2 linked regions of the Arenibacter algicola genome follow. The main gene of each other region encodes a partner of the protein of the gene in region 2 in a complex. Links are inferred from orthologs where the notes say so. Each region holds a gene or a part of one and is shown on either strand. Other genes may lie near its edges. The genes, in order: secA and secY.

Region 1 (4,209 bases), on a different replicon or contig from region 2:
CGTTTGAATTAAAGCGCGATGAATTTTAAAGGTAAAACAATAGTTTTATAGAAATCCCCTATACCTAGTAGGTTGGATTTTGGGTCTATTGATTTTTGGCCCCAATTTTTCATCATTATTATTCAATTTTATTCTACTTTTCCGTCAGAAAAACCTTAGACTTAATATAAATATATTAAAATTTGGACAATAAAAAAGCGACGCCTTTGAGGGGGCATCGCTTTTTTGAGTGTACTACTTTAATTATGAAGCTGTTAGTGTGTTTTTACTAATCTTCTATAATTACCCATTCGCCTTTGTCCAAAAGCGGTTCAGCTTGTTTGTATTTTAACGTCTTGCTTTCGCCAGACATTACATTCTTAATAGTAACTCTTTCGTTTCTTCCTATTTTGGCCTTTTCCCGAACAATGGTTTCGGTTACCTGTGGCCGGCCACCTTGATTTTGACCTACAGCCCTGCTTTGGGCAGACATTTCATCACTGTTGGGAATTTCTTCCTTGGAGGTCTTTAAGTTTTCCTTTGGCCTGCGAATATTTCTCGCCTCCTGGATTTCCGGACTCTGTGTTGGAAGTTCTCCTTTGAACAGGAATGAGACAATTTCTTTATTCACCTTTTCTATCATTCCCTTGAAAAGTTCAAAGGCCTCAAATTTGTAGATCAACAAGGGGTCCTTTTGCTCATGTACGGCCAATTGAACGGATTGTTTCAACTCGTCCATTTTGCGCAGATGTGTTTTCCAGGAATCATCAATAATAGCGAGTGAAATGTTCTTTTCGAAATCTGTTACCAATTGGTTGCCATTACTTTCGTAGGCCTCTTGAAGATTGGTTACCACATTCAAGGATTTTATTCCATCCGTAAAAGGTACCACTATTCTTTCAAACTTATTGGCGTTGTCTTCATAGACCTTTTTTATTACTGGGAAGGCAGTGGCAGCATTGCGCTCCATTTTGTCCTTGTAATGGGTATATGCCGTTTTGTAAATAACATTTGCCATTTCCTGTACGCCCATTTTGGCAAAGTCGTTTTCGCTTATGGGAGAGGTAATGGAGAAATATTTTATAAGTTCAAATTCAAAGTTCTTATAGTCGTTGGCGGCTTTATTGGTGTCTACAATTACCTCACAGGTATCGTAGATCATATTGGCGATATCTACCTTAAGTCGCTCACCCTGTAGGGCGTGCCGTCTTCTTTTGTAGACTACTTCCCTTTGGGCGTTCATAACATCATCATATTCCAATAATCGCTTACGGACACCAAAATTGTTTTCCTCTACTTTTTTCTGGGCACGCTCAATGGATTTGGTCATCATGGAATGCTGTATCACTTCCCCTTCTTCCAAGCCCATTTTATCCATCATTTTAGCCACCCTGTCCGAGCCGAACAATCGCATAAGGTTGTCTTCCAAGGAAACATAGAATTGAGAGCTTCCTGGATCTCCCTGTCTGCCGGAACGACCTCTAAGCTGTCTGTCTACCCTTCTTGAATCATGGCGTTCAGTTCCTACGATCGCCAAACCTCCGGCTTTTTTTACTTCTGTACTTAATTTAATATCGGTACCACGACCTGCCATGTTGGTAGCTATGGTTACCACACCGGCATTTCCGGCCTCGGCTACAATATCTGCTTCCTTTTTGTGCAATTTGGCGTTAAGCACATTGTGCGGTACTTTCCTGATCGTTAACATACGGGAAAGTAGTTCAGAAATCTCTACCGAGGTAGTACCAATAAGTACGGGTCTTCCCGATTGTGATATTTTGGTAACCTCTTCTATTATGGCATTGTACTTTTCGCGTTTGGTCTTGTAGATCAAATCTTGTCTGTCGTCTCGTGCAATAGGTCTGTTGGTTGGGATTTCCATCACATCCAACTTGTAAATTTCCCAAAATTCCCCAGCTTCGGTAACAGCTGTACCGGTCATCCCTGCCAGTTTGCTGTACATCCTAAAGTAGTTCTGTAGGGTTACGGTAGCAAAGGTCTGGGTCATTGCCTCGATTTTTACATTTTCCTTGGCTTCAATGGCTTGGTGTAATCCATCGGAATAACGGCGACCATCCATGATACGGCCTGTTTGCTCGTCCACGATCATAACCTTGTTCTCCATTACCACATACTCTACATCCTTTTCAAAAAGTGTGTATGCCTTTAAAAGCTGGTTCATGGTATGGATACGCTCACTTTTTATGGCAAAATCCTTGAACAATTCCTCCTTTAATTCGGCTTCCTTGTTGATTTCAAGATCCTGATTCTCAATTTTTGCTATTTCGTGGCCAATATCCGGCATTACAAAAAAGTCCTTGTCGCCATCACCGGATAGATATTCAACACCCTTTTCGGTGAGCTCTATCTGATTGTTTTTTTCATCGATAACAAACCAAAGTTCTTCATCTACCTTCGGCATTTCGCGGTTGTTATCCTGCATATAAAAGTTCTCGGTCTTTTGAAGTAACTGTTTTACTCCTTCTTCACTCAAAAACTTTATCAAGGCCTTGTTCTTCGGAAGACCTCGGTGTACACGTAACAATAGGAAACCTCCTTCTTTGGTATCTCCTTCGGTAATCAATTTTTTGGCCTCGGCCAGAACTCCGGTTAAATAGGCGCGCTGTTTGTTGACAATGTCACCTACTTTGGGCTTCAGTTCATTAAATTCATGTCTATCGCCCTCCGGCACCGGACCTGAAATGATCAAGGGGGTACGTGCATCATCTACAAGAACAGAATCCACCTCATCCACAATGGCATAATTATGTGGTCTTTGAACCAGGTCACTAGGAGTATGCGCCATATTATCCCTTAGATAATCAAAGCCGAACTCATTGTTGGTGCCATAGGTAATATCCGCGTTATAGGCGGCCCTACGACCGTCGGAATTGGGTTGGTGTTTGTCTATACAATCCACTGAAAGTCCGTGGAACTCGAATATAGGCGCCATCCAGGCACTATCCCTTTTGGCTAGATAATCGTTTACGGTAACCAAATGGGCTCCATTTCCAGTCAGGGCATTTAAATAGAGGGGTAGGGTAGCCACCAAGGTCTTACCTTCCCCTGTTTGCATTTCGGCAATCTTTCCCTGATGAAGGGCAATCCCACCGATTAACTGTACATCATAATGTACCATGTCCCAAGTAACTTGCTTGCCGGCGGCATCCCAGGAATTTTGCCAGATGGCACTGTCACCATTTAAGGTAACGTAATCTTTTGAACCGGAAAGCAGTCTGTCGAATTCCGAAGCTTTAACGGTAATGGTTTCATTATTGGCAAAGCGCTTTGCCGTTTCTTTAACAACTGCAAAGGCTTCAGGTAGCATATCTGTCAGGGCTTTTTCGGAAATGGTATATATCTCCTCCTTCAGCTTGTCTATATCCGCATAAATATCTTCGTTCTTGTCTATGTCAGCAGACTCCTTAACCTCTTTCAGCAATTTGCCTATTTGTTCATTGATCTCCTTACAGTCTTCTTTTATTTTATTTTTAAAAAAGGCAGTCTTTTCCCGAAGTTCATCGTGGCTTAATTTTTCCAAGGCCGCTTCGAACGATTTTATTTGATTTACCAAAGGTTGTAGGTCCTTGACATCTTTCTTTGATTTATCCCCTACAAATACCTTTAATACTGAATTTAAAAAACTCATAATGATTTCTGTTATTAATGAAAGACTTGGTAAAAGCCTTTTACAATGTATGTGCACAAAAGTTGGCACGTGAAATGCCATCTTTTGGATTAAAGATTTCCAACATCAAAATTACGTAAAAAAAAAGCCTCATATGAGACTTTTTTGTTGAAATTCCGTTAATATTTTAATACTCGTCCTCGTTCCAAAGATAGTCTTCTTCGGTAGGATAGTCTGGCCAAATCTCTTCGATCGATTCATAAATCTCCCCTCCTTCTTCCTCCATGGACTGTAGGTTTTCTACAACCTCCAAAGGTGCACCGGTTCTAATTGAGTAATCTATCAATTCGTCTTTTGTTGCGGGCCAGGGCGCATCACTTAGGTAGGATGCTAATTCTAATGTCCAATACATCGTAATTATTTATTTTTTAATATTTTGCAAAAGTAATTTTTAAACTGAAACTGCCAAGTTTTTTTGCGTAAAATTCATCCAATTCTATTCTAATTTTATCGCTTTAATAATTTGATAACGAAGAATTAACGAATTTATTAGTCCTTCTTCTCCGGAATCCACCTTATTTCCTCAGCTTGTATATCATAGG
Region 2 (3,305 bases):
GCAACTTTAGCACAATCCTCAGAAGCTATTTGAGCTGCATAAGGAGTGTTCTTTTTAGAACCCCTGAAACCCATTTTACCTGCTGAAGACCAAGAAATTACATCACCCTTCTTGTTGGTTAAAGAAATAATAATATTATTAAAAGAAGCAGTAACATGGGCTTCGCCCACAGACTCTACTATAACTTTACGCTTCTTTGCCGCTTTTGCATTTGCCTTTGCCATAATATCCTAATTATTATTTAGTTGCCTTCTTCTTGTTAGCAACTGTTTTCCTCTTACCTTTTCTTGTCCTAGAGTTGTTTTTGGTACGCTGACCTCTTAAAGGCAGACCAGATCTGTGGCGAATACCTCTATAACAACCTATATCCATTAAACGCTTAATGTTCAATTGGTTTTCAGAACGCAATTCCCCTTCAATAGTCAAAGAAGAAACTGCCTCACGAATACGACCAATCTCATCATCGTTCCAGTCAGATACTTTGGTATCCTCACTTACTTGGGCAGTAGATAAAATCTCCTTAGCCCTACTTTTTCCTATACCAAAGATATAGGTTAGGGCTATTACCCCTCTTTTCTGTTTTGGTATGTCTACACCTGCAATTCTTGCCATAATTACCCTTGTCTTTGTTTAAATCTAGGATTCTTTTTATTAATTACGTACAATCTGCCTTTTCTACGCACAATCTTGCACTCGGCACTTCTTTTCTTTATTGATGCTCTAACTTTCATCCTATTTACTTAATATCTATATGTAATTCTTGCTTTACTTAAATCGTAAGGGCTCATTTCGAGCTTAACCTTATCCCCTGGAAGTAACTTAATATAATGCATACGCATTTTTCCAGAGATATGTGCTGTTACCACGTGACCGTTTTCCAACTCCACGCGAAACATGGCATTTGACAATGCCTCAATTATGCTTCCATCTTGCTCTATTGCTGATTGTTTAGCCATAATCTATGCTACCTTTCTATTTTTTCCTGATTTCATCAAACCGTCGTAATGTCTGTTCAACAAATAAGAATTTACTTGTTGCACTGTATCGATCGCCACACCAACCATGATCAACAATGATGTTCCTCCGTAAAACAATGCCCAACCAGCCTGTACATCCATAATCTTAACAATCACTGCCGGTAATACCGCCAATAAAGCGAGAAAAACAGATCCAGGTAATGTAATCAATGACATTATCTTATCCAAGAAATCCCCAGTTTCCTTTCCTGGTCTAATTCCAGGAATAAAACCACCACTTCTTTTCAGATCATCCGCCATTTTATTGGTAGGTACTGTAATCGCCGTATAAAAATAGGTGAACACAATAATCAAGAACCCGAACAAAAGATTGTAGGCCAATCCAAATATATCTTGGAACTGAACTTCCATCCACTGTCCTACCGCGGTATTGTTAAAGGTTTTACCCAACAACCCAGGTGCAAACATAATGGCTTGCGCAAATATAATAGGCATTACTCCAGAAGCATTCAACTTTAAAGGAATGTACTGTCTAGATCCCATAATATTCTTTTCATATCCACCGGAAGCCGTTCTTCTTGCATATTGAACAGGAATCTGACGTGTAGCCATTACCAACAATACACAAAGCAAAATCACGATAAACCAAATAATGACTTCAATAAGCATGAACATAAGTCCACCGTTGTTATTTGCAGTCCTGGATATAAATTCTTGCACAAAATTCTGAGGCATGGTAGCTATAATTCCGATCATGATCAGAAGGGATATTCCATTTCCGATTCCTTTATCGGTAATTTTTTCTCCCAACCACATTGCAAAAATGGTTCCAGCAACTAAAATAATAACTGAGGGTATCACAAAATCAAGTCCCTTACCAAATACGAAGGCACTGTCAGGAACACCTAAAGCTCCCAAACTGTACAAATAAGCAGGAGCCTGAACAATACAAATACCGATAGTAAGCCATCTGGTAATTTGATTGATCGTTTTTCTTCCGCTTTCGCCTTCCTTTTGCAACTTTTGTAGATAAGGAATGGCTATACCCATTAATTGTACTACAATAGAAGCAGAAATATAGGGCATAATTCCCAACGCAAAAACCGAGGCATTGGATAATGCTCCTCCGGTAAAGGCATTTAAAATACCCAAAATACCACTATCAGTACTGGAGGCCAACCCAGCTAACTGGGTAGAATCAATACCTGGAAGTACCACCTGCGCACCAAAACGATACACCAAAAGCAAACCAAGGGTAACGATTATTCTACCCTTTAGTTCTTCAATCTTCCAAATATTTGATAATGTCTCGAAAAATTTCTTCATAGTATTCTTTGCTTATAAACTTATAGCTTCACCACCTGCAGCCTCAATTGCGGCCTTTGCGGTAGCTGTAAATTTATGTACAGAAACTTTAAGGGAAGCTTTTAGCTCTCCATTACCAAGAATCTTAACCAAATCGTTTTTGCCTACCAATCCGTTTTCTACAAGGATATCCAAAGTAACCGTATCCTTAATGGCTCCTTTATCTACCAATTCCTGTAATTTTTCCAGATTGATCCCAGCGTAATCCTTTCTATTGATATTTGTAAAACCAAATTTTGGCACACGTCTCTGCAATGGCATTTGACCACCTTCGAAACCAATTTTCTTAGAATAACCAGACCTGGATTTAGCACCTTTATGTCCTCTGGTAGCAGTACCTCCCTTTCCGGAGCCCTGACCTCTACCTACGACTTTACCGGCTTTTTGGACAGCACCTTCCGCTGGTTTTAAATTACTTAAATTCATAACACTAAAATTATATTAAGCCTCCTCTGTGGAAACTAAGTGTTTAACTTTATTTATCATTCCAAGAATACTTGAGGTAGCATCATGTTCTACAACCTGTCCTATTCTTCGTAAACCAAGAGCCTCTAATGTTCTCTTTTGATTTTGAGCTCTTTTAATACTGCTCTTTACCTGTTTAACTTTAATCTTTCCCATTATATTCTTGGTTTTATCCTTTAAAAACTTTTTCTAAAGAAATACCTCTTTGGTTTGCAACTGTCTTAGCACCTCTAAGCTGTAAAAGCGCATCAAAAGTAGCCTTTACTACGTTATGAGGGTTGGAAGAACCTTGTGATTTAGATAATACATCATGAACACCTACTGCTTCCAATACCGCTCTAACCGCACCACCTGCAATTACTCCGGTACCGTGCGATGCAGGCTGGATATAAACTCTAGCTCCACCGAATTTCCCTTTTTGTTCATGAGGCAAAGTACCTTTGTTCAAAGGAATTCTAATAAGATTCTTTTTAGCATCTTCTATAGCCTTGGCAATTG

The links.
Region 1: the proteins of secY (region 2) and secA are in contact, whole or in part, in a crystal structure (PDB 3DIN), measured with the Thermotoga maritima proteins. The link is inferred for Arenibacter algicola from one-to-one orthologs. Residues at the interface, in WP_004081795.1 of Thermotoga maritima: Glu108, Gly109, Glu110, Glu111, Ala236, Glu237, Arg238, Arg239, Ile240, Thr241, Ile242, Gln243, Tyr244, Ala245, Arg246, Arg247, Val248, Thr249, Gly250, Arg251, Arg252, Val253, Tyr254, Gly256, Ala257, Ser258, Thr259, Tyr260, Leu261, Pro262; in WP_004082002.1 of Thermotoga maritima: Glu261, Ala262, Arg263, Lys300, Ala301, Arg302, Thr303, Ile304, Ile305, Leu323, Tyr324, Asp325, Pro326, Val329, Ser330, Tyr333, Ile336, Lys340, Phe345, Val349, Glu363, Phe364, Tyr374, Ser375, Gly376, Gly377, Glu393, Ile395, Thr482, Ser483.

What each region holds. Positions count from the first base shown.
Region 1 is NZ_JPOO01000001.1:1,276,223-1,280,431, forward strand. What follows is about bases 69-3,952. They hold secA (preprotein translocase subunit SecA), read right to left. Parts: upstream 3,629-3,952; coding sequence 269-3,628; downstream 69-268. Other genes in these bases: U735_RS0105610 (DUF2795 domain-containing protein), read right to left, coding at 3,795-3,952. In the rest of the region: more of U735_RS0105610, read right to left, coding at 3,953-4,019; U735_RS0105615 (cob(I)yrinic acid a,c-diamide adenosyltransferase), read right to left, coding at 4,157-4,209. UniProt on the Escherichia coli protein: Required for protein export, interacts with the SecYEG preprotein conducting channel.
Region 2 is NZ_JPOO01000003.1:1,666,209-1,669,513, forward strand. What follows is about bases 132-3,111. They hold secY (preprotein translocase subunit SecY), read right to left. Parts: upstream 2,304-3,111; coding sequence 960-2,303; downstream 132-959. Other genes in these bases: rpsK (30S ribosomal protein S11), read right to left, coding at 132-224; rpsM (30S ribosomal protein S13), read right to left, coding at 238-612; ykgO (type B 50S ribosomal protein L36), read right to left, coding at 615-731; infA (translation initiation factor IF-1), read right to left, coding at 741-956; rplO (50S ribosomal protein L15), read right to left, coding at 2,316-2,768. Also shown: more of rpsK, read right to left, coding at 1-131; more of rpsE, read right to left, coding at 3,112-3,305. UniProt on the Escherichia coli protein: The central subunit of the protein translocation channel SecYEG. Consists of two halves formed by TMs 1-5 and 6-10.